One region of the Aeromicrobium jepli genome, then DNA from elsewhere that is predicted to be linked to it. Evidence: riboswitches for the same ligand, from Rfam matches in the RefSeq annotation. Region 1 holds a riboswitch; the other holds the start of a gene.

Evidence for each region. Region 1 has a riboswitch for cobalamin ahead of AB3M81_RS04185 (VWA domain-containing protein). Riboswitches for the same ligand answer to the same signal wherever they lie in the genome.
Region 2: it holds a riboswitch for cobalamin, as region 1 does, so the genes downstream of both, AB3M81_RS01015 (energy-coupling factor transporter transmembrane component T) here and AB3M81_RS04185 (VWA domain-containing protein) in region 1, are expected to answer to the same signal.

The regions. Positions count from the first base shown of each region.
Region 1 is NZ_JBFOKO010000002.1:88,619-102,875, forward strand. It holds gene AB3M81_RS04170 (precorrin-2 C(20)-methyltransferase) at 1-655, shown strand, start outside; gene cobM (precorrin-4 C(11)-methyltransferase) at 657-1,412, opposite strand; gene cbiE (precorrin-6y C5,15-methyltransferase (decarboxylating) subunit CbiE) at 1,409-2,614, opposite strand; cobalamin riboswitch at 2,685-2,830, shown strand; gene AB3M81_RS04185 (VWA domain-containing protein) at 2,877-4,877, shown strand; gene cobO (cob(I)yrinic acid a,c-diamide adenosyltransferase) at 4,879-5,493, shown strand; gene cobBC (bifunctional hydrogenobyrinic acid a,c-diamide synthase/histidinol phosphate aminotransferase CobBC) at 5,487-7,907, shown strand; gene cobA (uroporphyrinogen-III C-methyltransferase) at 8,117-8,869, shown strand; gene AB3M81_RS04205 (histidine phosphatase family protein) at 8,866-9,288, shown strand; gene AB3M81_RS04210 (cobalamin biosynthesis protein) at 9,285-10,244, shown strand; gene AB3M81_RS04215 (cobalt-precorrin-6A reductase) at 10,183-10,923, opposite strand; gene AB3M81_RS04220 (cobyric acid synthase) at 10,920-12,416, opposite strand; gene kdpF (K(+)-transporting ATPase subunit F) at 12,553-12,645, shown strand; gene kdpA (potassium-transporting ATPase subunit KdpA) at 12,654-14,257, shown strand, end outside.
Region 2 is NZ_JBFOKO010000001.1:224,377-238,633, forward strand. It holds gene AB3M81_RS01005 (hypothetical protein) at 1-1,429, shown strand, start outside; gene AB3M81_RS01010 (hypothetical protein) at 1,426-2,280, shown strand; cobalamin riboswitch at 2,291-2,414, shown strand; gene AB3M81_RS01015 (energy-coupling factor transporter transmembrane component T) at 2,490-3,632, shown strand; gene AB3M81_RS01020 (ABC transporter ATP-binding protein) at 3,629-5,230, shown strand; gene AB3M81_RS01025 (ECF transporter S component) at 5,230-6,042, shown strand; gene AB3M81_RS01030 (hypothetical protein) at 6,042-6,695, shown strand; gene AB3M81_RS01035 (ROK family transcriptional regulator) at 6,816-7,982, opposite strand; gene AB3M81_RS01040 (sugar ABC transporter ATP-binding protein) at 8,076-9,593, shown strand; gene AB3M81_RS01045 (ABC transporter permease) at 9,590-10,600, shown strand; gene AB3M81_RS01050 (ABC transporter permease) at 10,597-11,667, shown strand; gene AB3M81_RS01055 (substrate-binding domain-containing protein) at 11,679-12,851, shown strand; gene AB3M81_RS01060 (sugar phosphate isomerase/epimerase family protein) at 12,912-13,775, shown strand; gene AB3M81_RS01065 (Gfo/Idh/MocA family protein) at 13,772-14,257, shown strand, end outside.

The DNA.
Region 1 (14,257 bases):
CGAGGTCGGGCACGTGGTCGGCTACGGCCCGTACGTCGAGCGCGTCCCGCAGCGCGCCGGCCTGGTGCGCCATGCCTCGGGCAACACCGTCGAGGTCGACCGGGCGCGCGACGCGCTGGAGCTCGCGCTGTCCGGCGAGCGGGTGGCCGTCGTCTCGGGCGGCGACGCCGGCATCTTCGGCATGGCCTCGGCGGTGTTCGAGGCCGCCGAGGATCCCCGCTACGCGGACGTGAACGTCCGCGTGGTGCCCGGCATCTCGGCCGTGCAGGCGGTCGCCGCGCGGGCCGGCGCCCCGATCGGCGCCGACTTCGCGGTCATGAGCCTGTCCGACCGGCTCAAGCCGTGGGACGTCGTCGAGCGCCGGCTGCGCGCGATCGCCGAGGCCGACCTCGTGCTCGCCCTGTACAACCCGCGGTCGCGCTCGCGCACCGAGCAGGTGGCGCAGGCGCAGGCGATCCTGCTGGAGCACAAGTCGCCGAGCACCGTCGTGGTCGTGGGTCGCGACGTCGGCCGCGCCGAGGAGAGCCTCACCGTCACGACGCTGGGCGAGCTCGATCCGGGGACGGTCGACATGAAGTGCCTGCTGCTGATCGGCGCCTCGACCACCCGCGTGACGCCGAACGGGCGCGTCTGGAGCCCCCGCTTCGTCGAGTAGGTCAGCCGCGGGCGCGGCGCTCGCGGCTGGCGGCGTACAGGAACGACTCGCCGCCGCGGACGTCCGGCGCCAGTGCCGGACCGACCAGGATCACGGCCGCCTGGCGCAGGCCGGCGGCCTCCACCTGGTCGGCGATGTCCGCCAGCGTGCCGCGCAGCACGAGCTCGGCGGGCTGGGTGGCCTGCGAGACGACGACCACGGGGCAGTCGGCGCCGTAGTGCTCGGCGAGCTCTGCCGCGAGCTCGCGCGTCCGGGTGATGCCCAGGTGCAGCGCGAGCGTGGCGCCCGTGGCGGCGAACGCGGCCAGCCGCTCCCCCTCGGGCATCTTCGTGGACCGCGCCTGGGTCCGGGTCAGCACGACCGACTGGGCGACCTCGGGCACCGTGAGCTCGGCGCCCACGATCGCCGCGGCGGCCGCGTAGGCGGGCACGCCCGGCGTGACGTCCCACGGGACGCCGGCGGCATCGAGCCGGCGCGCCTGCTCGTGCACGGCCGAGTAGAGCGACGGGTCGCCCGAGCACAGCCGGACGACCTCGCGCCCCGCGCGGTGCGCCTCGACCAGCTCGGCCGTGATCTCGTCGAGGTCGAGGTGCTGGGTGTCGACCAGGCGGGCGTCGTCACGACAATGGCCGAGCACCTCGGCGTCGAGGTACGTCCCGGCGTAGAGGCACACGTCGGCGGACTCGAGCAGGCGCACGGCGCGAAGCGTGAGCAGGTCCGCGGCACCGGGGCCGGCACCGACGAAGTGGACGGTCATGAGTCTCCCTTGACGATGGACCACTGGCTGACGGCGCGCCCGGGCGTCCACCCGGTGAACCCGCCGAGCGGCTCGGCACGCTCGACGTGGAGGCGGACCAGCTCGCCGCCGTGCCGACGGTACCGGTCCAGCAGGACGGTCTCGGTCTCGGCGGTCACGGCGTGGACGACCAGCCGGCCCCCGGGCCGCAGCGCCGACCAGCACGCATCCAGCAGGCCGTCGGCCGTCGACCCGCCGCCGACGAAGACCGCGTCGGGCGCCTCGAGGCCGGCCAGCACGCGCGGCGCCTCGCCCTCGACGACCGCCAGCCCCGGGACGCCCAGTCGCTCGGCGTTGCGGCGGACCAGGGCGACGCGGTCGGCCCGCGGCTCGATCGCAATCGTCCGCGCGCTGGGCCACGCGCGCATCCACTCGACGCCGATCGAGCCGCTGCCCGCCCCGACGTCCCACAGCAGCTGGCCCGGTGCCGGCGCGAGGCGCGCGAGCGCACTCGCCCGCAGGTCGCGCTTCGTGATCTGGCCGGCGTGCTCGAACGCGTCGTCGGGCAGGACCCCGCCCATGGCCCAGCCGGGTCCCGTGCCGCGGACCTCGACGGCGAGCACGTGCAGGCGCGGCGCGGTCTCGCCCCAGGCGTCCGCCGTGGACTCGAGCCGTGACTCGGCCGGGCCGCCGAGGTCCCCCAGGACGACGAGCCGCGACTCACCCCACCCGAGGCCGACCAGGAGCTCCGCGACCGCGGCGGGCGTGGACTCGTCGCTCGACAGGACCAGCAGCCGGCGACCCGCGGACAGGGCCGGGACGACGAGCCGCACGTCGCGGCCGACGACGCTCACGACGCCCGCCGACTCCGCGGGCCAGCCCATCCGCGCCCGGGCCAGCGCCACGGACGACACCGCCGGGACCACCGTGACGGACTCGCTCCCCAGCAGGTCGATGAGCGTCGTGCCGATGCCCGACACGAGCGGGTCACCCGACGCGAGCGCGACGACCGGGCCGTCCAGCCGTGCGAGCAGCGCGGGCAGCTCGGCGCGCAGCGGCGACGGCCAGGCGATGCGCTCCTGGCCCGGGTTCGCAGGCACCGCGTCGAGATGACGGCGCCCGCCCAGCAGGGTCCGCGCGCCCTCCACGATCGTCCTCGAGGAGGCCGGCAGGCCGTCCCAGCCGTCGGCGCCGACGCCGACCACGGTCACGTGCACATCCATGGTCGAGGACCCTAGCCCGGTCGTCCCGCCATCTGGGGGCCCCGGTCCGGCGTCCACCGAGGCCGTCTATGGTGTGGCTCAGGTTCGAGGTGCCCCACGGCCGATGGCCACGGGGAGAATCTGGGAAGCCGGTGAGAATCCGGCACAGGGCCCGCTGCGGTGACTCAGGCGTCAGACCTGGGAAGTCCGAAGACCGGCCTCGATCCGACCCGGGGCGCGACCGCGTCCCGGACCGACTTGGCAGATCGAGCGGGAGCCCTACATGCCAGCGCAGTATCCGTTTTGTGCCGTCGTCGGCTCCGACGACATGACCCTCGCCCTCACCCTGGTCGCGATCGACCCGCTCATCGGCGGCGTCCTGGTCCGCGGCGAGAAGGGCACCGCCAAGACCACCACGGTCCGCGCCCTCGCCGGCGTGCTGCCGCCCGTCCGGGTCCGCGCCGGGGACCGGTTCTCGGTCGATCCGGACGATCCGGCGGCCCACTCCCCCGACGGCCCCCTCGACACCGAGGTCGTCGAGCGTCCCGTCCGCCTCGTCGAGCTGCCCGTCGGCGCGAGCGACGACCGCGTCACGGGCTCGCTCAAGCTCGACGCGGCACTCCGCGACGGACGCGTCGAGCTCGAGCCCGGCCTCCTCGCCCGCGCCCACCGCGGCCTGCTCTACGTCGACGAGGTCAACCTGCTGCACGACCACCTCGTCGACCTGCTGCTCGACGCGGCCGCCACCGGCAGGGTCAGCATCGAGCGCGACGGCGTCTCGGCCGAGCACGCGTCGCGGTTCGTGCTGATCGGCACGATGAACCCCGAGGAGGGCGAGCTGCGCCCGCAACTGCTCGACCGGTTCGGCCTGACCGTCGAGGTGGCGGCGCCGCGAGATCCCGCCCTTCGGGTCGAGGTCGTCCGCCGCCGCATGGCCTTCGACGCCGACCCTGAGGGCTTCGCGGCACGCTGGGGCCGCGAGCAGGAGCTGCTGCGCACGCGCCTCGCGGACGCGCAGGCCCGCGTGGCCGAGGTGGTCCTCGACGACGAGACGCTCACGACGATCGCCGAGATCTGCGCCGCCTTCGACGTGGACGGCCTGCGCGCCGACCTGGTCACGGCGCGCACGGCGGCGGCGCACGCCGCGTGGCAGGGACGCACCCACGTGACCCGCGAGGACGTGCGCGTCGCTTCACGCCTCGCGCTGCCCCACCGGCGCCGCCGGAACCCGTTCGACGAGCCCGGACTCGACGAGGACCGCCTCGACGACCTGCTCGGCTCGGACGAGCCCGACCCCGGTCCCGAGGACGACGGTCCCGGCGACGGCGGAGGACCCGGCGGCTCGCCGGACGACGCGCCGTCCGACGGCACGGGACCGGACGCGCCGTCCGAGCAGCCCGACGCCGGCCACGAGCAGCAGCAGCCGGCCCCGGCCGGCGCCGGATCGGTGGCCTCGGCCGGCGAGCCCGCCCGGGCGCGCCTGCTGGTCGTGCGTGGCACGGGCGAGGGCGAGTCGGGACGGAGGTCGCGGGCCCGCACGCCCCACGGCCGCGTCGCCGGAGTGCGGCGCGACCCCGAGCCCACCGGCCGACTGCACCTCCCGGCGACCATCACCGCCGCGGCGCCGCACCAGGTCGCCCGCCGCGGACTGACCGAGGGCCGCGGCCTCGCGCTCGACCTCACCGACCTGCGCCGGGCCGAGACCGTCGGGCAGGAGTCCAACCTCGTGCTGCTGTGCGTCGACGCCTCGGGCTCGATGGCCGCGCGCCGGCGGATGGAGCAGGTCAAGACGGCCGTCCTGTCGCTGCTGCTGGACGCGTACCGCCGCCGCGACAAGGTCGCCCTCGTGACGTTCCGCCAGCACGCCGCGGAGATCGCGCTGCCGCCGACCGGGTCCGTCGAAGTGGCTTCTCGCCGCCTCGCGGAGCTCCCCGCCGGCGGCCGCACCCCGCTCGCCGAGGGCCTGCACCGGGCGGCCGAGGTCGTCCGCCGCGAGGCACTGCGCGACCCGTCCCGCCGGCCGCTCCTCGTCGTGGTCACCGACGGCCGCGCCACGGCCGGGCCCGACGCGCTCGCCCGGGCGCACCACGCGGCGCGCCACATCGCCGCCACCGGGATCCAGAGCGTCGTGGTCGACTGCGAGTCCGGGCGCTACCGCCTCGGCCTGGGCGCCGACCTCGCCACCGACCTGCAGGCCGAGCACGTCCCGCTCGGCGAGGTCACGGCCGACGGGCTCACCGGAGTCGTGCACGCCGCGACCGCACCGCGCGAGGGGGTGGCCTGACATGCCGCAGGGCACGCCGCTCGTCGTCCCGAACGACGGGCTCACCACGCGCCAGCGCCGCAACCGGCCGCTGCTGATGGTCCACACCGGCGACGGGAAGGGCAAGTCCACCGCCGCGTTCGGCGTCGCGATGCGCGCCTGGAACCAGGGCTGGGACATCGGCGTCTTCCAGTTCGTCAAGTCGGCCAAGTGGCGCATCGGCGAGCAGACCGTCCTCGAGCGCCTCGGCCGCCTGCACGCCGAGACCGGCGAGGGCGGCCCGGTCGAGTGGCACAAGATGGGCTCGGGCTGGTCGTGGAGCCGCAAGGGCGGCACCGAGGCCGACCACGCCGCCGACGCCGCCGAAGGCTGGGCCGAGGTCAAGCGCCGGATCGCGGCCGAGCGCCATCGGCTCTACGTCCTGGACGAGTTCACGTATCCGATGCAGTGGGGCTGGGTGGACGTCGACGACGTCGTTGAGACCCTCGCGAGCCGGCCCGGCACCCAGCACGTCGTCGTGACGGGTCGTCGCGCCGATCCCCGCCTCGTCGAGGTGGCCGACCTGGTCACCGAGATGAACCCCGTGAAGCACCCCATGGACGTGGGCCAGAAGGGCCAGCGGGGCATCGAGTGGTGACCCTGCCACGGGTCCTCGTGGCAGCCCCGGCGTCGGGGCACGGCAAGACGACGATCGCGACCGGCCTCATGGCCGCGCTCGCCGCCCGCGGGCACGTCGTCTCCGGCCACAAGGTGGGACCCGACTACATCGACCCCGGCTACCACGCGCTGGCCACCGGACGCCCCGGACGCAACCTCGACCCGCACCTGACCGATCCGTCGCTCGTCCCGCCGCTGCTCCTGCACGGCGCGCGAGGCGCCGACCTCGCGGTCGTCGAGGGCGTGATGGGCCTGTTCGACGGCCAGATCGGCGGCGACGGGTTCGCCTCGACGGCGCACGTGGCGACGCTGACGCGCACGCCGGTCGTGCTCGTCGTCGACGTCTCGCACGCCTCGCGCACGATCGGGGCGGTCGTCCACGGGCTGGCGACGTTCGAGCCCGGCGTCACGATCGCCGGCGTCGTGCTGAACAAGGCCGGGTCGCCCCGCCACGCGACCGAGGTGGTCCGCGCGGTCGAGCGGACGGGCATCCCGGTCCTGGGCGTCGTGCAGCGCGACCAAGGGGTGAGCGCGCCGTCGCGGCACCTCGGCCTCGTCCCCGCCGAGGAGCGCGACGAGGCCGCCGCCTCGCTCGCGCGGCTGACCGAGCAGCTCGCGACGAGCGTCGACCTCGACGCCGTCCTCGAGGTCGCCCGGTCCGCGCCCGACCTGACGGAGCCGGCCTGGGACCCGGCCGCGCACGTCGGCCGCGTCGGCCGCGACTCCCCCGTCGTGGCCGTCGCCGCGGGCCGCGCGTTCACGTTCCGGTACGCCGAGACCACCGAGCTGCTCGAGGCGGCCGGCTGCTCGGTCGTGCCGTTCGACCCTGCCCGGGATCCGGTGCTGCCCGCGGGAACGCGCGGGATCTACCTCGGCGGCGGTTTCCCCGAGGTCCACGCGGCGGCGCTCAGCGCCAACGCGAGCCTGCGCGCCGACCTGCGCGCCGCGGTGCTCGACGGCGTGCCGACCGTCGCGGAGTGCGCCGGCCTGCTGTACCTGTGCCGCTCGGTCGACGGGCATCCGATGGTCGGCGCGCTCGACGCGGACGCCGCCATGACGCCGCGCCTGACCTTGTCGTACCGGCGTCCGACACTGGCCGGGGACCAGCTGCTCGGGCCGGCCGGGACCACGGCGACCGCGCACGAGTTCCACCGCACGGCCGTGACCCCGACCCACGGCGGCCGTCCCGCGTGGACCGTGGACGGCGACGGCGTCGGCTTCGCGGGGCCGACCCTGAGCGCGTCCTACCTGCACGTGCACTGGGCCGGGCACCCGCACCTCGCCCAGGCCTTCGCGGACGCGACCGCCGCGACCCGGCCGCACGACGGCTCGCCGCTGGTGCGTGAGGCGGCGGCCCGTCCCGAGCCCGCTCCCGCCCTCGCCGATCCGCTGCGCCACCACGGCGACGCCGAGGCGGACGCGGACCTGGTCGACCTCGCCGTGAACGTCAGCCGCCTGCCCCGGCCCGAGTGGCTCGAGCGCGCGCTCGCCGAGGGGCTCGCGGCCTCGACGGACTATCCCGATCCGACCGCGGCGCGGGCGGCGGTCGCGCGCCGGCACGGCCGCGCGGCCGAGGACGTCCTGGTGACGTCGGGCGCCGCCGAGGCGTTCACCCTCATTGCGCGCGCTCGGCGCTGGCGCCGTCCCGTCGTGATCCACCCGCAGTTCACCGAGCCGGACGTGGCCCTGAGAGCCGCGGGACACGAGGTCACGCACGTCCTCTGCTCCCCCGAGCAGGACTTCGCGCTGCGGCCGAGCGCGGTGCCCGAGGACGCCGACCTCGTCGTCGTCGGGAACCCGACCAACCCGACGGGCCGCCTCCATCCGGCGGCCGACGTCCGGGCGCTGTGCCGGCCCGGCCGCGTCGTGGCGGTGGACGAGGCGTTCATGGACTTCGTCCCCGGTGAGACGCAGAGCCTCGCGGACCGCCGCCTTCCCGGCCTGGTCGTCGTGCGCAGCCTGACCAAGCTGTGGTCCATGCCGGGCGTCCGCGCGGGGTACGTCGTCGGCGACCCGGCCGCGGTCGCCGACCTGCGGGCCCAGCAGGCGCCGTGGTCGGTGGGCACGCCGGCCCTGCACGCCGTCATGGCGACGGCCGGCCCGGACGCGACGCGCGAGGCCTACCGGCGTGCCCGCCAGGCCGAGCAGCACCGGCGCGTGCTGGTCGACGGACTCGCCGAGCTGGGCGTGCCCGTGGTCCCGTCGGCCGCGCCGTTCGTCCTGGCGCGACCCGGCCCCGGCCTCCATGCCCGGATGCGCGACGCCGGCTTCGCGCTCCGCCGCGCCGACACGTTCCCGGGCCTCGACGACGCCTGGGTGCGCATCGCGGTGCGCGAGCCGTCCGTCACCCGTCACCTGCTCACCACGTGGGGAGTCCACACCACATGCACCTGAACGCCCGGGGCCTCAGCGCCCTCGTCCTCGACGGCGGCGAGCACGCCGTCGCGACCGTCGCCGGCCTGCTCGGAGACGGCGCCTCGGTGACCCTGCACGCCGAGTCCGCCTGCGCGGTCCTCGAGGACCTCGCCCAGCGCGGCCGGCTGGTGTGGACGCGCGACGCCGTGGACGAACGGTCCTTCGACCTCGTCGTGCGCCGCCTCCCGGTGCCCGTCGCACCCCGCGACGCCGGCCGGTCCGGCCGCGTGACCCTCGTCGGCGCCGGCCCGGGCGACCCCGGGCTGCTCACGGTCGCGGGTCGCGAGGCGATCGAGACCGCCGACGTCGTGGTGGCCGACCGGCTCGCGCCGTGGGAGGCGCTCGCGTGGGCCCCGCCGCACGCGGAGGTCGTCGACGTCTCGAAGATCCCCTTCGGCCGCTCGACCAGCCAGGACGAGATCAACCGCATCCTCGTCGAGCGCGCCCGGGCCGGACACCACGTCGTCCGCCTCAAGGGCGGCGACTCGTACGTGTTCGGGCGCGGCTTCGAGGAGGTCCAGGCGTGCGCCGCCGCGGGCGTGCCGACGACCGTGATCCCGGGCGTCACCTCCAGCGTCGCTGCCCCGGAGCTGGCCGGCGTCCCGGTCACCCACCGTGGTCTCGTCCAGGGGTTCACCGTGGTCTCGGGACACGTCCCGCCGGGGCACCCCGACTCCACCGTCGACTACGCGGCGCTCGCGCGGTCCGGGACCACACTCGTCGTCCTGATGGGCGTGCGGACGCTGCCGGCCATCGCCGAGGCGCTCGTCGAGGGGGGACTCGACGGTGCGACCCCCTGCGCCCTCGTCGCCGACGCGAGCCTGCCGAGCCAGCGCAGCCTGCGCACGACCCTGGCGAAGGCCGCCAGCGAGTCCGCCGCGGCCGGGATCGGCGCTCCCGCCGTCGCGGTCATCGGCCACGTCGCCGCGCTCGAGCCGTGATCTGCTGGCTGCGGCACGGCGAGTCGACGTGGAACGCCGCCGGGCGCCTCCAGTACGGCGACCCGGCGCCGCCGCTCACGGAGCTCGGCCGGCGGCAGGCGCTCCTCGCCGCGCGGAGCCTGCGCCACGAGCCCTTCGCGGTCGTCCTCTCCTCGCCCGCCCGGCGTGCCGTCGAGACCGTGGAGATCGTCGCGCGCGAGCTCGGGCTCGGCTTCGGCCTGGACGACCGGCTGGTCGAGCGCGGCCGCGAGGAGCCGGTGGACGCCGTGCGCGAGCGCGTCGGCGCGCTGGTCCGCGAGCACGGCGACGGACTGCTGGCGATCAGTCACGGCGACACGATCGCGATCGCCGTCGAGCTGCTGACCGGCCGGCCGTGCGAGGTCCCGGCCAACGCCGAGCCGATCGTGACGGGCCGATGACGGCCGCTCGCGCCGCCGGTCTCGCGGCGGGCTTCGTCCTCGACCGCCTCCTGGGCGACCCGGCGCGGCTGCACCCCGTGGCGGGCCTCGGGCGGTTCGCCGCCCGCGTCGAGCAGGTGACGCACCGCGACCACCGCGCCGCGGGCGTGCTGCACCACGGCCTCGTGGTGGTGCCACTGGCCGGTGCCGCCCTCGTGGCCGAGCGCGCGTGCCGCCGGCCGTGGCAGCGCGCACTGCTGACGGCCGCCGCGACGTGGGCCGTGGTCGGCGGGCGGTCGCTCGTGCGCGAGGGCGAGACGATCGCGGGACAGCTGGCGCGGGACGACCTGCCGGCCGCACGGCTCCAGGTCACCCATCTCGTCGGCCGCGACCCCAGCGGGCTCGACGGCGCCGGCGTGGCCCGGGCCGCCGTCGAGTCGCTCGCGGAGAACACGTCCGACGCGGTCGTCGCTCCCCTGCTGTGGGGCGCGGCGCTCGGCGTGCCGGGACTGGTCGGCTACCGGGCGATCAACACGCTCGACGCCATGGTCGGCCACCGCAGCCCGCGGTACGAGCGGTTCGGCTGGGCCAGCGCGAGGGTCGACGACGCGGCCAACCTCGTCCCGTCCCGGGTGTCCGCCGCGCTCGCCGCGGGCCTCGCCCCGACGGTCGGCGGCCGTCCCCGCGACGCCTTGCGAGCATGGCGTCGGGACGCGCGGCGACACCCGAGCCCGAACGCCGGACCGGTCGAGGCCGCGTTCGCGGGCGCCCTCGGCGTGACGCTCGGAGGGATCAACGACTACGCGGGCCGCATCGAGGACCGCGCGCGGATGGGCGACGGTCCCGCCCCCGTCGTCGCCGACCTGCCACGCGCGACGCGGCTCGCCACGGCGGTGGCGTGGGCCGCGGCCGGTCTCAGCGTGCTGCTCGCGCTCGGACCCAGGCGCGCGCGTCAGCGGCGTCGCGCACGACGCTGACGCCGGCCGGAGCACCGGCCCGGCGCACGACGACCACGGGCGTCCCCCGCTCGGCGGCGACGTCCAGCTTGGCCTCCGTGTGGGTGCCGCCGGAGTCCTTCGTGACGAGCACGTCGGTGCCCGCCATGGCGTCCCGCTCGTGCTCGAGCGTGTACGGGCCCCGGCTCTGCACGAGCGTCCAGGCACCGGGCAGCGCGATCTCGGGCGGGTCGACGACGCGCACGACGCAGGCGTGGTCGCGCAACGGCTCCACGAACCGGTGCAGCGACTGGCGGCCGACCGTGAGGAACGGCCGCTCACCCAGTCCCGCCGCGACGCGCGCGGCCTCGTCGTGGTCGTCCACCCAGTGCCACGTGCCGGCGTCCTCGCGCTCCGCCCAGCCCGGCCGCTCGAGCCGCACGAGCGGCACCGAGGCGGGGCCGCACGCGGCCGCCGCGTTCGCGCTGATGCGCTCCGCGAAGGGGTGCGTCGCGTCGACCACCGCGTCGACCGCGTTCTCGACGAGGTACGCGGTGAGGCCGTCGACGCCGCCGAAGCCGCCGATCCGGACCTCGCCCACGGGCAGGCGCGGGCGGGCCACACGGCCGGCCAGCGAGGTCACGACGTGGTCGCCGTCGGCGACGAGCAGCTCCGCCAGCGCACGCGCCTCCCGCGTGCCGCCGAGGAGCAGGACCCTCATGCGAGCGGGCCGATCGTGGGCAGCGCCGGCGCCCCTCGACGGGCCAGGTCCAGGAGGGCGTCGACGTCGAGGTGCTTCTCGGCCAGGTCGCCGAGCAGGTCCAGCCGGGCCTCGCGTGCGGCGCCGAAGCTCACGCCCGACCGCGCGAAGGACCCTCCGCGCGCGCGAGCCGCGAGGTCGAGCACGGCGGTCCGGAGCTCGTCGGACTCGAGGCTCCCGTGCCACATCGTGCCGAGCACGGAGCCGTCGCGCGCGCCGCCCAGGAACTCCTCGGCGCCGGGGTCGCGGGTGATGCGGCCGTGGTGGATCTCGTAGCCGGACGCCGGGGCGCCGAGCGCCTCGCCGTGCGGCAGGCGCAGCACCTTCTCCGCCCCGAATGTCGTCTCGACCGGGAGCAGTCCCAGACCCGGCACGTCGGCCGGCGCGCCGGCCTCGACGCCGTCGGGGTCGTGGACGTGCCGGCCGAGCATCTGGAAGCCGCCGCAGATGCCCAGGACCGCGCGTCCGGCCTCCGCGTGGCGGACGATCGCGCGATCGAGCCCGCGGGACCGCAGCCACGCCAGGTCGGACACGGTCGCACGGGTGCCGGGGACCACCACGAGGTCGGCGTCGGCCAGGTCCCGCGGATCGGCCGTGAACACGACATCGACCTGCGGCTCGAGGCCGAGCGCATCCACGTCGGTGAAGTTGCTGATCCGCGGCAGCCGGACCACGGCCACGCGCAGCGCGCCGTCGGCGGTGGTGCGCCGTCCCTCGAGGTCGAGCGCGTCCTCCGAGTCCAGCCACACGTCCGGGCTCCACGGCAGGGTGCCGAACACGCGGCGCCCCGTGACCTCCTCCAGCTGGCGCAGCCCCGGCGCGAGCAGCGACTCGTCGCCGCGGAACTTGTTGACCACGAAGCCCGCGACGAGCGCCTGGTCGGCGGCGTCGAGCAGCGCGACCGTGCCGTAGAAGGCCGCGAAGACGCCGCCGCGGTCGATGTCGCCGACGACGACCGTGGGGATGTCCGCATGACGGGCGAGGCCCATGTTCACGTAGTCGCCGGCGCGCAGGTTGATCTCCGCCGGGCTCCCCGCGCCCTCCGCCACGACCACGTCGTAGCGCGACGCGAGGTCGTCGTAGGCGGCATGGGCGGCCGCCGCGAGGTGCGTGCGCCCGCCGATGAACTCGCGGCTGCTGATCTCGCCGGCGGGCTCGCCCATGACCACCACGTGGCTGCGCCGGTCGCCGCCGGGCTTGAGCAGCACGGGGTTCATGGCGGCCTCGGGCTCGGCGCCCGCGGCCAGCGCCTGGACCCACTGCGCGCGGCCGATCTCGGCCCCGTCGGCGCACACCATCGAGTTGTTCGACATGTTCTGCGCCTTGTACGGAGCGACCCGCACGCCGCGGCGGGCGAAGGCGCGGCACAGCGCCGTCGTCACGAGGCTCTTGCCCGCGTCCGACGTGGTGCCGGCGACGAGGAGTCGGCCGGGGCGAGGGGGCTGCGGGTCCACGCGTCCAGTATCCCGGTGGCGGCCGGAGCACCGAGCGTCGGTGCCGGTGCCCGGGCCTCGCCAAACTCGCGTCAAGCGACGTCAAGATCGCGTCAAGACGACCGAGGTCGGGCGGCGGCGGCGCTTGGCTGGCCGCATGAGCATCGAAAGCGGCCTGCTGACGGCGGTGGTGATCGCGCTGGCGATCTACCTGCTCGCGGCCCTCATCCTCCCGGAGCGTTTCCAGTGACCGACACCATGGGCGGTCTGCTGTCGATCGCCGTCCTCCTGACGCTGCTGGCCGTCCTGTACGTCCCCCTGGGCGACTACATGGCGCGCGTCTACACCAGCAGTCGACACCTGCGCGTCGAGCGCCTCGTCTACCGATTCACCGGGGTCAGCCCGGACGCCGAGCAGAGTCCGAGGTCGTACGCGATCAGCGTCGTGGGCTTCTCGCTCGTCTCCGTCGCTGTCCTGATGGCGATCCTCATGGGACAGGCGCACCTGCCGATGAGCCGCGACATGGACGGCATGCCGTTCTGGATGTCGTTCAACACGGCGATCTCGTTCGTGGCGAACACGAACTGGCAGTCCTACGGCGGCGAGTCCACGCTCGGCTTCACGGCCCAGATGGCCGGGCTCGCGGTGCAGAACTTCCTGTCCGCGGCCATCGGCATCGCCGTCGCCGTCGCCCTCGTCCGCGGCTTCGCCCGCGTGCGGCACGGCTCGCTCGGGAACTTCTGGGTCGACCTCACGCGGGGCACGGTGCGCATCCTGCTGCCGATCGCGTTCCTGGGCGCGGTCGCGCTCATGGTCGGCGGCGTCGTCCAGACCTTCACCGACACGACCGCGACGACGCTCATGGGCGACCCGCAGGTGCTGACCGGCGGCCCGGTGGCCAGCCAGGAGTCGATCAAGCTGCTCGGCAACAACGGCGGCGGCTTCTTCAACGCGAACTCCGCGCACCCCCTCGAGAACCCCTCGGCGTACACGAACCTGGTCGAGATCCTCCTGATCCTGCTCATCCCGGTCTGCCTGACGCGCACTCTCGGCACGATGCTGGGCAGCCGCCGTCAGGGCCTGGCCATCCTCGGCACGATGGCGTTCCTCTGGGCGTTCTCGCTCGCCGTCACCACGTGGGCGGAGGTCGGCGCGCACGCGCCGTCCGCCCAGGCGGCGGGCGCCGCGATGGAGGGCAAGGAGACCCGCCTGGGCGAATGGGCCACGTCCCTGTTCGCCGTCGCCACGACGGGCACCTCGACCGGCGCCGTGAACGCCTCGCACGACTCGATGACGCCCGTCGGCGGCGGCATGGTGCTCGTGAACATGATGCTGGGCGAGATCGTCCCGGGCGGAGTCGGGGCGGGCATCTACGGCATCGTGATCATGGCCGTCCTGACCGTCTTCGTCTGCGGGCTGATGGTCGGTCGCACCCCGGAGCTGCTGGGCAAGAAGATCGGCGCACGCGAGATGAGGTTCGTGGCGCTCTACGTCCTGACGACGCCCACCCTCGTCCTGGCCGGCACCGGCCTGGCCATCTCGCGCGACTCCACGGCCGACGCCATGGGCAATCCGGGCGGGCACGGCTTCAGCGAGGTGCTGTACGCGTACACCTCGGCCGCGAACAACAACGGCAGCGCCTTCGGCGGCATCACGGTGACCTCGGACTTCTTCCAGGTCACGCTCGGGCTGGCGATGCTGCTGGGCCGTCTCGTGCCGATCGTCCTCGTCCTGCTGCTGGCCGGCTCGCTGGCCCGGCAGGGCAAGGTGCCCGCCACGGCCGGCACCCTGCCCACCCACCGTCCCCTCTTCGTCGGGATGCTGGTCGGCGTCATCGTGATCATGACGGCGCTCACCTACTT
Region 2 (14,257 bases), on a different contig from region 1:
GTCCACGTCCGCCGCCGCCGCGTGGCTCTCCGGCCAGCTGACCGGTGGGGTCGTGCACAACGAGCTCTACGACTTCGACGACCTTGGCCTGAGCCTCGACGTGCTCGCCGCGCTGCGGTCGCTCGACGCGCAGCCGGCGGCCCAGCAGCAGATCCTGACGGCCGTCTCCGCGCGCGCCACGGAGTACGTGACCTACACGTTCGAGGGCACCACGACGATCTACCCGGGCTCGGCCGGCAAGCTCCTGCTCGCCGCGAAGGCCGCGGGACGGGACGTGCGCGCGGTCGGCGGCCGCGACCTGGTCGCCGACCTCGAGGCCACCACGAACGACGCGACGGGCGAGTCGAGCGACACGTACGGCCTGTTCGGCCAGACCTTCGCGACGCGCGGCCTGATCGCCGGCGGCAGCGACGAGGCGGCCACCTCGGTCGGCTTCATCACGGGCCAGCAGTGCGAGGACGGCTCGTTCCGCCAGAACCTCAAGGCGGCCTGCCCCGAGGTCCCCGAGATCGACACCACCGCCGCGGTCCTGACGACGCTCGCGGAGGCGCGCGCGGCGGGCATCGCCGTGCCGCAGGCGGTCGTCGACGACGCCGTGGAGGCGCTCGTCGGGGCGCAGGCGGCCGACGGCTCGTTCGTCGGCAACGGCGTGCCCAACGCGAACACGACCGGTCTGGCCGCGGTGGCGCTCTCGCGCGCGGGCCGCGGCGCGGAGGCGGCGAAGGCGGCCACGTGGGTGGCCCGGCACCAGGTCTCGGACGCCACGGGCGGTCGGCTCTCCGGTGAGGTGGGCGCCGTCGCGTACGACGCCGCCGCACTCGCCGCGGGCGCCGAGGACGGCATCGACGAGTTCACTCGCGACCAGTGGATCCGGGCCACGGTCCAGGCCGCCCCGGCGCTGACCCTCGTGACGGGCACGCGCGCTGCGGTGTCCGTGCCGAAGTACGCCCGCTCCGGCGCGACCGTGCGCGTGACCGTCAGCGGCCTCGCGGCGGGCTGGAGCGTCCGCGCCCGCTTCGCCGGCACGTCCCCGTCGGCCGCGGTGCAGCCCTCGGCGGGCCGTGCGACGTTCTCCCTGCGGGTCCCGAAGGGCACCGCGCGCCGCTCGCTGGTCGTGAGCGACTCGACGGGCCGCACCGTGGCCTCCACCGCGGTCCAGGTCCTGGCGCCGCGGACGCTGCGGGTCACGCCCGCCCGCGCCAAGGTCAAGCGCGCCAAGGTCCAGCGCATCGTCGTGCGCGGCCTGACCGCGCGCGAGCCCGTCCAGGTTCGCTACCGCGGCAAGCTCGTGAAGCGCGGATATGCGACGACGCAGGGCACCTACACGTACCGGTTCAAGGTCGGCCGCAAGGTCGGCAAGGCCACCGTGTCCGTGCGCGGCGCGTACGCCGACCGCAAGGGCTCGCGCACCTTCCGGGTCGTGAAGTGATCCGCAGGCTCGTGACGGTGCTGGCGGCGACCCTCGCGGGGGTCGCCGCCGGCCCGGCCCTGCTCGCCGCCCCCGCGCACGCCGCTGCGTGCCGCGCGGGCACGGGCGTCACCGTCGTGGTCGGCTCCTCGGTCGGCTGCGACCCCGACGGCGGCGGCCGGGCCGCGCAGAACTTCGCCGCCGCGGGCCACCAGCTCACCTACGCGACGCGCGCGCCCGGCTTCGTGTGCCGGGTCGACGGCGCGCCCGCGGACGCGACCTGCGTCGAGGCGTCGCCGCCGGACGCGTACTGGGCCCTGTTCTGGTCCGACGGGAAGTCCGGCGAGTGGGTCTACTCCAGCCTGGGCGTCACGGGGCTCAAGGTCCCGCAGGGCGGTGCGGTCGCCTTCGTGTTCCAGCGCTCCGAGAGTCGCACGTGGCCGTCGGTGCCCGCTCCCGTCGCGGCCGCGCCGGCGCCCACGCAGGCGACGCCGCGCCCGGACGGCCCGCGCGCCACCGAGCCGGGCTCCGCGGGCTCGAAGCCGTCGGCCCGGCGCAGCACGGCCCCCCGTGCGTCGGCCCCGGACGCGGCGCCGGTCCCCGGCGCGTCCTCGAGCGCGCCGACCGCGTCCGTGCCCACCGCGTCCGCCTCGGCCACCGCGACGGCCCACCCGACTTCGGCGCCCACCCCGGGCGCGACGACCTCGGCCGGCGAGGACGCCTCCGCGGCCGAGGAGGGCGAGGAGGTCATGCCGCTCGCGGCCACCGACGACGGGGGCACCTCGGCCGCCGCGATCGCGGCCGGAGCGGGCGTCGTCGCGCTGCTCGGTGTCGCGGGCGCTGTCGCGTGGCGGCGACGGAACGGGGCCTGAGCGCGGCGGGATAGACTCGGCCTCGTTGGACCACGTCCGGCACGGAGGAAACCGGTGCGAATCCGGTGCTGTGCCGCAACCGTCAGCCTCGCGACCGAGGTGAGCCGGGAACTCGCGCCGGACCGCCACCGCCACATGTTGTCGAGCAGCGACGGGTGGGTGATCGCCCTCCGCGGCCCTCGCCCCCGTGACGTCGGGAAGGGGACCGGATGGCCACCGCCGTCGACTCCTCGACCGTGCGTCCCGCCGCGCCTGCGCGCCGTCGCCGCGAGCTGCACCCGGGTGCGTGGTGGCTGTGGGCCCTCGGCCTGGCGGCCGGTGCCTCGTTCATGCTCAACCCGATCCTGCTGGTGGTCGTCATCGCGATCGCGAGCCTCGTCGTGGCGGCGTGCCGCGGCGACGCCCCGTGGGCGCTGTCGTTCCGGTACTACCTGTACTTCGGTCTGCTGATCGTGGTGATGCGCGTCGCCTTCCGGATCCTGCTCGGCGGCGGGTCGATGCCCGGCGACGAGGTCCTGCTGCACCTGCCCGAGGTGCCGCTGCCCGAGGTCGCCCGCGGCGTCCAGCTGCTCGGCGACGTCACCGTGAACGAGGTCCTCGTCGGCCTCTACGACGGCCTGCGGCTGGCCGCGCTGATCATCTGCATCGGCGCGGCGAACTCGCTGGCGAACCCCAAGCGCCTGCTCGCGTCCGCGCCGCCCGCCCTGTACGAGGTCGGTGCCGCGCTCGTCGTCGCGCTCTCGGTGTTCCCGCAGCTGGCCGAGAGCGTCCGCCGCGTGAACCGCGCCCGGAAGCTGCGCGGCGACGCGAGCCGCGGCACGGGCGCGATGCACCGCATCGTCATCCCCGTCCTGGAGGACGCACTCGACCGCTCGATGACGCTCGCCGCGGGCATGGACGCGCGCGGGTACGGCCGCAGCGGCTCGGCGTCGCCCCGCGAGCGGTTCGTCACGGGCGTGCTCATGCTGCTGGGCCTGTTCGGCCTCGCGGTCGGCACGTACGGCTACCTCGACGGGACCGCCCCGCGGGTCCTGACCTACCCGATGCTCGTGGCGGGCCTCGTGTTCGCCGTCCTCGCGCTGCGCTCGGCGGGCCGCCGTGTCCAGCGCACGCGGTACCGCACCCAGCGGTGGCTCGCGCCCGAGTACCTCACGGCCGGGTCGGGCGTTGCTGTCGCCGTGGGGCTCAAGCTGCTGTCCTCCACGCAGGTCCCGGTGCTCTACCCCGAGGTGCCCGGCTGGCCGCCGGTCAGCGTGCTGTCCCTCGTGGTCGTCGCGATCGGCCTGCTGCCGGTGTTCGTCGCGCCGCAGGCGCCCGTCGCCCACGACCTGGCCGGGGGTGAGGACGCGTGATCGAGCTCGAGAACGTGACGTTCTGGTACGACGGCGCCGAGCGCCCCACGCTGCAGGGCGTCGACCTGCGCGTCGACGAGGGCGAGCTGGTCCTCGTCGCGGGTCGCACCGGCTCGGGCAAGTCGACGCTGCTGGGGCTGCTCAACGGCCTCGTCCCGCACTTCAGCGGCGGCACCCTGGCCGGCGACATCCGGCTCGACGGGGAGTCGATCCTGGGCCGGCCGCCGCGCGAGCTGGCGCACCGCGTCGGCTACGTCGCGCAGGACCCGGTCGCGGGGTTCGTCTCCGACGTCGTCGAGGAGGAGCTCGCCTACGGGATGGAGCAGCTCGGCCTCGACCCGCAGACGATGCGCCGCCGCGTCGAGGAGACCCTCGACCTGCTCGGCATCGCCGATCTGCGCCGCCGCTCCGTCCGCTCGCTGTCGGGCGGCCAGCAGCAGCGTGTGGCCATCGGGGCCGTGCTGACGATGCACCCGCGCGTGCTGGTGCTCGACGAGCCGACCTCGGCACTGGACCCCACCGCGGCCGAGGACGTCCTGGCCACGATCGCGCGCCTCGTCGACGACCTCGCGCTGACGGTCGTCGTCGCCGAGCACCGCATGGAGCGGGTCATCCCGTTCACGGACCGGCTCGTGCTCGTCGAGGACGGCCGCGTCCGGTCCGGCGCACCTGCGGACCTGCTCAAGGACTCGCCCGTGGCGCCGCCGCTCGTGGAGCTCGGCCGGCTCGCCGACTGGCACCCCCTGCCGCTGTCGGTGCGGGAGGCCCGGCGCCGCGTCAAGCCGCTCGCGGCCCGCCTCGTCCCGGCGCCGGTCCCGGCGACGCCAGCGCGGCCGCCGGCGCTGACCGCCCGTGGGATCACCGTCCGCTACGGCTCCCTGCCGGCGGTCGACGGCGTCGACCTCACGATCGGCCGCGGCGAGATCGTCGCCCTCATGGGTCGCAACGGCTCGGGCAAGTCGTCCCTGCTGTGGGCGCTGCAGGGCACGGGCGAGCGGTCGACCGGCGTCGTCGACGTGGACGGGATCGACCCCGGCGACGTCCGCCCCGCGCAGGCACGGATGCTGGTCGGCCTCGTGCCGCAGACCGCCGCGGACCTGCTGTACCTCGAGAGCGTCGACCGCGAGTGCGCCGCCGCCGACGACCAGTCCGGCGTGCCGCGCGGCACGTGCCGCGGCCTGCTCGACCGGCTCGCGCCCGGCATCCCCGGAGACCGGCACCCGCGCGACCTGTCCGAGGGGCAGAAACTGGCCCTCGTGCTCGCCGTCGTGCTGACCGCGCAGCCCACCGTGGTCGCGCTCGACGAGCCCACCCGCGGCCTCGACTATCCCGGCAAGGCGGCGCTCGTGCGGATCCTGCACGACCTCGCGGCCGACGGCCGCGGCATCGTCGTCTCCAGCCACGACGTCGAGTTCGTCGCGATGGTCGCCGACAGCGTCGTCGTGATGGCCGACGGCGAGGTCGTCTCGCGCGGGCCGCTGCGAACCGTGCTGGCCGAGTCGCCCGCGTTCGCGCCGCAGGTCTCCAAGGTCCTGGGCCCGGCCTGGCTGACGGTCGGCGAGGTCGCCGCGGCGCTGCCGACCGAGGTGGCCCGGTGATCGACCGCCGTCCTCCCGTCGCCGTCCCGCTGACCCGCCGCTCGGCCCTCGTCCTGGCGGCGGCCAGCATCGCCGGCCTCGTCATGTTCGTGTGGCCGCTGCTCATCACACCGGCGGAGGGCCAGACACGCGTCGACCAGCCGTTCCTGTTCATGGCGCTCATGCCGGTCGTCGTGCTGGTCGTGGTGGCCGAGCTGTCGGAGGGCGGCCTGGACTCCAAGGCCCTCGCGATGCTCGGCGTGCTGAGCGCCATCAACGCAGCCGTCCGGCCGCTCGGCGCGGGCGTCGCCGGCGTCGAGCTGGTGTTCTTCCTGCTCATCATCGGCGGACGCGTGCTGGGCGCGGGGTTCGGGTTCGTCCTGGGCTGCACGAGCCTGTTCGCCTCGGCGCTGCTGACGTCCGGCGTCGGGCCGTGGCTGCCGTTCCAGATGCTGTGCGCCGCCTGGGTCGGCATGGGCGCCGGCCTGCTGCCGCGACGCCCGCGCGGCCGCGCCGAGATCGCGATGCTGGCCGTCTACGCGGTCGTGGCCGCGTACGCCTACGGGCTGCTCATGAACCTGTCGTCGTGGCCGTTCACGCTCGGCATCGCGGTGCCCGGCGCCGAGGACTCGCTCGCGATGGTGCCCGGCGACCCGGTCTGGGAGAACCTCCAGCGGTTCCTGCTGTTCACCCTGCTGACCTCGTTCTGGGGCTGGGACACCGGCCGCGCGATCACGAACGCGCTGCTCGTCGTGACCCTCGGCCCCGCCGTCCTCGCCACCTTGAGGCGCGCCGCCCGGCGCGCCCGCTACCTGCCCAAGGAGACCCCCTGATGAAGAGCCTGCTCGTCCGCCTCGCCGCCGTCGCCCTGCTGGGCGCGGGCGCGGTCGCCGTGCCGTCCGCCGCGTCGGCGCACGAGAGCTGCGAGTCGCCCGAGGACGTGCCGGTCGTGCTCGAGTTCGGCTCGCTCGAGGGCGGCGAGGACCGCGTCGTGTGCGCCCAGCACTCGGCCGGCGAGACCGCGATCGAGGCGATCAACGACGCGGGCATCGAGACCGCCGAGTCCAGCGGCGCGATGCCGATGGTGTGCCGCATCGAGGGCCTGCCCGCTCCCGAGGACGAGAAGTGCGGCGCCGCGCTCGACGGTGACGGCTACTGGGCGTTCATGGTCGCGCAGGAGGGCCAGGACTGGGCGTACGCGTCGGTCGGCCTGCAGGAGTACGAGCTGAAGGCGGGCGACTTCGTGGCGCTCAAGTACCACCTCATGAGCGACGGCGAGAACGTCGAGATCGCGAAGGCCGCCGACGCGTCCACGCGCGCCGAGGCCGAGGTCGCCGACGCCCACGGCGAGCAGGAGGGCGAGCACGCCGGCCACGACGACCAGGACGAGTCCTCGTTCGCCACCGTGGCCCTGCCCGTCGCGGTGGTCGCCGTCCTGCTGGTCGCCGTCGCGGCCTTCGTCGTCGCCCGCCGCCGCCGCGACTGACTCCGCCTGTCGCCCGTTCCCGCGAGTGGCGCAAAGCCGCCCGCCACTCGTCGAGTGGCGGGCGCTTCTGCGCCAGTCGCGACCCCCGTTTCCGCCACTCGCGCAGCGAGGCCGAGAGGGTCAGTCCGCGGCCGCCAGCAGCTCGGCGCTGGCCTGCTCGATCGCCTCGGGCGAGAGCGCGTGCGCGATCGCCATCGCCGCCGCGCCCAGCACGCCGGACTGCTCGCCGCTGACCGACGGGACGATCCGCAGGTGCTCGGTCGCCAGCGGCAGCGAGCGCCGGTAGACCTCCTCGCGGATGCCCGCGATCAGGTGCTCCCCGGCCTCCGCGAGCGCGCCGCCGATGACGACGACCGACGGGTTGATGAAGTTCACGATCATCGCCAGGACGTCGCCGATGTCGCGGCCGGCCTGCCGGACCGCCTGGATCGCCTCGAGGTCGCCGGCGCGCACGAGCTCGACGACGTCGGTCGCCTCGCTCACGCCGGACCGACCCAGGTCGCGGGCGATGGCGGGGCCGGCGGCGAGCGCCTCGAGGCAGCCGACGTTGCCGCACCGGCACACCACGTCGCTGCCGCGGGAGACGCGGATGTGCCCGATGTCGCCCGCCGTGCCCTGGCCGCCGCGCTGCAGCTCGCCGCCCGCGATGATGCCGGCGCCGATGCCCGTGGACACCTTGATGAGGATGAGGTCGTCGACGTCGGGGAACTGGGTGTCCTGCTCGCCCAGGGCCATGATGTTCACGTCGTTGTCGATGAGCACCGGCACGTCGAACGACCCGCGGACGAACTCGGGCACGTCGAAGCGGTCCCAGCCGGGCATGATCGGCGGGTTGATCGCGCGGCCGGTGGAGTGCTCGACGGGGCCCGGCAGGCCGATGCCGATGCCGGCCAGGTCGGCGGCGGGGCGGCCCGTCTCGAGCAGGAGGCGGTCGATCGTCGAGGTCACCCAGGTCAGCACCGGGACGGGGCCGTCGGCGATGTCGAGGTCCTCGCGATCCTGGGCCAGCACGGTGCCTGACAGGTCGACGATCGCGGCGCGCGCGTGACGCGCCCCGAGGTCGATCGCGGCGACGACCCGTGCCGCCGTGTTGACCGCGAGCAGTGACGGCGGGCGTCCGCCCGTCGAGCTGCGGCCGCCGTAGGGCGTGATGAGCCCCAGGCGCAGCAGCAGGTCGACGCGGGAGGCGACGGTGGAGCGGGCCAGGCCGGTCGACTCCGCGAGCTCGGCGCGGGTCATCGGCCGACCCGCGCGCTGCAGCAGCGCGAACACGTCGCTGGTCTTCACGCTGCTGATTCAACCATTCCGGCTTTTGAACGTCCAGCCGCCAACTTCTGCCGGGTTCTCGACAGAAGTGGAGATCTGTGTCACAGTGCTCACGTGAACGAGGCTGTGAGCGAGCGGGGATCCGCCCCCGTGCTGCGCGTCCGCGCGGTGACGAAGTCCTTCGTGGGCAACCGCGTCCTGCACGGCGTCGACCTCGACCTGCACCCCGGCGAGGTGCACGGGCTGGTCGGCGAGAACGGCGCCGGCAAGTCGACGCTCATGAAGATTTTCGCGGGCGTGCATCCCGCCGACTCGGGCTCGATCGAGCTCGGCGGCAAGGCGGTCTCCTTCACCCATCCCGTCCAGGCGCAGCGTGCCGGACTGGCCACGGTGTTCCAGGAGTTCAACCTGCTGCCCGAGCGCACGATCGCCGAGAACATCTACCTCGGCCGTGAGCCGCGTGGTCGCGGCCTGGTCGACGTCCGCCGCATGGAGGAGCAGGCCGCCGCGCTGCTGGGCGGGCTCGGCATCGACGGGCTGCGGCCCTCGCGGCGCGTCCGCTCGCTCTCGGTGGCCGAGCAGCAGATCGTCGAGATCGCCAAGGCCGTCAGCTTCGACGCCCGCGTCATCCAGATGGACGAGCCCACGGCCGCGCTCGCCGACCACGAGGTCGAGCTGCTCTACCGGATCGTCCGCGAGCTCACGTCGCGCGGCGTCGCGATCGTCTACGTCTCGCACCGGCTGCGCGAGGTCCTGGACCTGTGCGACACCGTCACCGTCCTCAAGGACGGCCGCCAGGTCGACACGCGCCGCGCGTCCGAGCTCGACGAGGCCACCCTCGTGCGGCTCATGGTCGGACGTCCCATGGACTCGTTCTTCCCCGACCCCGTCCCCGGCACGACCGTCGGCGAGCCGCGACTCGAGCTGCGCGGCGCCGGCAACGGCTACGTCGACGGCATCGACCTCACGCTGCGCGGCGGCGAGATCGTCGGCATCGCCGGGCTGCAGGGATCGGGCCGCACCGAGCTGCTCGAGGCGATCTTCGGCATCGAGCCGTTCACGCGCGGAGAGGTCGCGATCGACGGGAAGGTCACCGCGATCGGCTCGCCGCGCACCGCGATCCGCGCGGGCCTCGCCCTCGTGACCGAGGACCGCAAGGCGACCGGCCTGGCGCTGCACCAGTCGCTGCTGGACAACGCCCTCGGCGTCGTCCGCGCGGTGTTCCCGCGGCGGACCGAGGCCGTGCGCCGCGACGTGCCCGAGCTGTTCGGCTCGCTCTCGGTCTCGGCCCGGGCGCTCAGCCAGGAGGCGCAGCTGCTCTCGGGCGGCAACCAGCAGAAGGTCGTCCTGGCGCGGTGGCTCGCGACCGACCCGCGCGTCGTGCTGCTGGACGAGCCCACGCGCGGCATCGACGTGGGCGCGAAGCACGCGATCTACGAGGTCATGCGCACCCTGGCCGCCCGCGGCGTCGCGGTGCTCATGGTCTCCAGCGAGCTGCCCGAGGTGATCGGCATGTCCGACCGGGTGCTCGTGATGCGCGACGGCCGCCTCGCCGGCGAGCGGCCGTCCGGCTCCGACGAGGAGTCGATCCTGTCGCTCGCCGCCGGCCTCGACGAGGAGGTGGCCTCATGAGGGCCCGGCTCGCCGCACTCGACTCGACGATGATCGTGTGGGCCGTCCTGCTCGTGTCCGTCGTCGTGGGCGCGGTCATCACGGCGCTGGAGGGACGGAACTTCTTCAGCGTCGGCAACATCGACAACGTCCTGACGACCATGACGATCCTGGGCCTCATCGCGATCGGCCAGACGCTCGTGATCCTGGCCGGGTCGCTCGACCTCTCGGTGCCGTTCATGGTCAGCCTCTCCAGCGTCCTGGCGGGCGGGATCATGGCCGGCCAGACCTCGAACATCGTGCCGGGCGTGGCCGCCGCGCTGCTCGTGGCGGTCCTGTTCGGGCTCGCGAACGGCCTCATCGTGAGCCTGCTGAACGTCCACGGCTTCATCGCGACGCTCGGCACGGGCCTGATCGTGTCGGGCTACCTCGGCTCGAACTACCAGGGCAGCAGCGGCTCGGCGCCCTACGCCTTCCGGCTGCTCGACGCGACCCGCATCGGTCCCGTCCCGATCGCGACGCTCATCATGCTCGCGTGCGCCGGGCTCGCGGTGCTCCTGCTGCGGCGGACGCGGCTGGGCCACCACCTCTACGCCGTCGGCGGCAACGCGGACGTGGCCCGCATGTCGGGCGTCCGGACGCAGGTGCCGATCATCGCGGCCCACGTCATCTGCTCCGTCACGGCCGCCCTCGCCGGGCTGCTGCTGCTGGCCCGCCTCGGCGTCGGCCAGCCGACCGTCGGCTCCCAGGGCGGCTACGACCTGATGTCGATCGCGGCGGTCGTCCTCGGCGGCACGCTGCTGGCCGGCGGCAAGGGCAGCATCGTCGGCACGATCGCCGGCGTCGGCATCTTCGCCGTCCTCGACAACGTCATGGGCGTCATGGAGCTCAACCCGTTCCTCAAGGACGCCGTGCGCGGCATCGTCATCGTCGTCGCGGTGGCCGTGTACGCCCGGCGCGAGATCGACCGGCGACCCGAGCGGTTCGCGACCACGGCCTCCACCCCGACCCCGGAGGTGGTCCGATGACCACGCGCGTCCTGCCCCTGCACGAGTCCACGTGGGGACGCCGGTCCCTCGCGGCGCTCGCGACGCCGGGCGGCGGCATCTTCCTGCTCGTGATCGCCCTGCTGGTCGCGATCATGGTCTCGAACCCGAGCTTCGCCGACGGCAACGCCCTGATCCGCTTCGCGGGCCGCACCGCGCCGATCGCCATCGCCGCGATGGGCCAGTACTTCGTCATCGTGAGCGGCGAGTTCGACCTCTCGATGGGCGCGGTCATCGCGACCCAGGTCGTGCTCGCCGGCAACGTCATCGGCCAGGACGAGGGCCGCATCCTGCCCGGCCTCCTGCTGATGTTCGCCGTCGGAGCGCTCATCGGGCTGGTCAACGGGCTCGCCACGACGCTCCTGCGGGTGCCGAGCTTCATCGTGACGCTGGGCATGATGCTGTCGCTGACGGGCCTCGTCCGGTACGTCACCGGCGGCGCCGCCACGGGCAACCCCTCGGAGCGCTTCCGCGAGATCGGCCGCGGCGGCATCGAGGACGTGCCGCTCGTGGGGACGATCCCGTACCCGCTGCTGGTCCTCGTCGCGCTCGCGGTGCTCGCCGTGTGGCTCATGCGCCGCCCCTTCGGCCGGACCCTGATCGCCGCCGGCGACAACCCGGAGGCCGCCCGGTTCTCGGGCACGCCCCTGTGGTGGACCAAGACGCGCGCGTTCATCCTGTCGTCCCTGTCCGCGACGGTCGCCGGCATCCTGCTCGTCGGCTACGCGGGCGTCCACCCGTCGGTCGGCTCGGGCTACGAGTTCGCCGCGATCACCGCCGTCGTCCTGGGCGGCGTGGTGCTCGGCGGCGGCCGCGGCTGGGTCCTCTCGGCTGCGGCGGGCGCCTTCGCGCTCGAGCTGCTGTTCCTGCTGCTGACCAGCCTGGGCGTCCCGTCCACGTGGCGCGACACCGTGCAGGGGCTCATCATCATCGCCGCCGTGGCCCTCGCCGGCCGGGCCTGGCAGGGCGCCGTGCGCCGGCGCGCCCCCGTGACTTCTCCACCCACCCCCACCCAGCCCGCCCCGGGCGCAACGACAGGAGAGAACTGATGCGAGCATCGATGAGAGGGGTACTCGTGTCGGCCGCGGCCGTGCTGGTACTCGCTGCCTGCAGCACGGACGACGTGTCCGACGCGGGCGACGACGACTCGGGTTCGAAGGACACCGAGTGGTTCGTGCAGGCGGACTTCGACCGCCAGGACGAGCAGCGCAGCGCGACGTTCCAGGGCGACGAGGCGACGCCGTGGCTGCAGTACATCGACGGCGAGATGACCGACACGTCGAAGTTCAAGTCCGACGGCGCCAAGAAGGTCTGCTTCGCCAACGCCTCGATCAGCAACCCGTGGCGCCAGACCGGCTGGATCACGATGCAGCAGCAGCTGAAGGTCCTGCAGGACGAGGGCGTCATCTCGCAGATGGAGACCCGCGACGCGCAGGACTCCGACGACACCCAGATCGCGGACATCGACTACTTCATCAAGGAGGGCAACTGCGACGCCTTCGTCATCTCGCCCAACTCGACCGCGGCGATGACGCCGGCCGTCGAGCGCGCGTGTGAGACCGGCAAGCCGGTCGTCGTGTTCGACCGCGGTGTCGACACCGACTGCGCGACCACGTTCATCCACCCGATCGGTGGCTACGCGTGGGGCATCGACACGGCGGAGTTCCTGGTCGACAACCTCGAGAAGGGCGACAAGGTCGTCGCGCTGCGCATCCTGCCCGGCGTCGACGTGCTCGAGACCCGCTGGGCGGCGGCCGAGAAGATCTTCGAGGAGAACGGCATCGAGGCCGACGACCAGTTCACGGACGCCGATCCCACGAAGATCAAGCAGATCATCACCGACGCCCTCAACGCCGGCGACGTCAAGGGCGTCTGGATGGACGCCGGCGACGGCGCCGTCGCCGCGATCGAGGCGTTCGAGGACGCCGGCAAGGACTACCCGGTCATGACCGGCGAGGACGAGATGAGCTTCCTGCGCAAGTGGGAGGAGACCGGCCTGACGGGCCTGGCGCCCGTGTACTCGAACTTCCAGTGGCGCACCCCGCTGCTCGCGCTGCAGAAGATCTTCGCGGGCGAGGAGGTGCCGGCCGAGTGGGTGCTGCCCCAGTCGCCGATCACCGAGGACGACCGCGCCGAGTACCTCGAGGCGAACGAGGGCATGCCCGACGGGCACTACGCCAAGTTCGGCGGCGAGGACCTGCCCGGCTTCCCGAAGGCCTGGCAGGACCGCTGACCGCGACCGGGTGGCGGCGCCCCGCCGCCACCCGGCCCATCCCTCTCGACAGGAGCTCTTGTGCGCAGCATCGGCATCAACACGTGGGTCTGGCAGTCGCCGCTCACCGACGCCACGGTCGAGGCCCGGCTGGAGCACGTCGCCGGGCTCGGCTTCGACGCGGTCGAGCTCCCGCTGGAGACCGCGGGCGACCTGACTCCCGACGTGGTCGGGCCCGCGCTGGAGCGCACGGGGCTGGTCCCCCTCGTCGTCGGCGCGATGGCGCCGGGGCGTGACCTCGTCGAGGCGGACGACGCGACCGTCGCGGCGACCCAGGACTACCTGCGCGCGTGCGTCGACCTCGCCTCCGGCATCGGCGCGGCGGCGGTGTGCGGGCCGTTCTACGCCGCCACCGGCCGCACGTGGCGGATGACGCCGGACGAGCGGCATCGTGCGTACGTGCAGTGGCGCGAGCACCTCGCTCCGGTCGTGGACCACGCGGGGGATCACGGCGTCCGCCTCGGGATCGAGCCGCTCAACCGGTACGAGACCTCGCTCGTCAACACCGTCGACCAGGCGCTCGAGGGACTCGACGGGCTGCTGGGGCCGGCGCTCGGGCTGGCCCTGGACACCTACCACCTGAACATCGAGGAGCGGTCCAGCGCGGATGCGATCCGGGCCGCGGGGCGCCACCTCGTGCACGTCCAGGTGTGCGGCAGCGACCGCGGGGCGCCCGGCGGCGACCAGACCGACTGGCCCGCGCTGAGCGCGGCGCTCGACGAGGTCGGGCACACCGGGCCGCTCGTGATCGAGAGCTTCACCGCCGAGAACGCGTCCATCGCCACGGCCGCCTCGATCTGGCGGCCGCTGGCACCGACGCAGGACGACCTCGCGCGCGACGGACTCGCCTTCCTGCGCGACCTGACGGCGGGTGTCCTGCGATGAGCACCCTCGGCGTCGCCGTCATCGGCTACTCGTTCATGGGCAAGGCCCACTCCAACGCCTGGCGCAACGTTGGCGCGTTCCACCCCGACCTCCCGGCGGTGACGCAGCGCGTCCTCGTGGGACGGGACGCCTCGGCCGTCAGCGCGGCAGCGGACCAGTTCGGCTGGGCCGATTCCGCGACCGACTGGCGTGACGTCGTGACGCGGGACGACGTGGACGTCGTCGACGTGTGCACGCCCGGCCACCTGCACCACGAGATCGCCCTCGCGGCCCTGCGCGCCGGCAAGCACGTCATCGTCGAGAAGCCGCTCGCCAACACGATCGAGGAGTCCCTCGAGCTCGTCGAGGCCGCGACGAAGGCCCGCGCGCACGGCGTGCGCTCCATGGTGGGCTTCAACTACCGCTGCGTCCCGGCGCTGGCGCTCGCGCGCGAGGTCATCGGGCAGGGCCGGATCGGCGAGGTCCGCCAGGTCCGCGCCTCC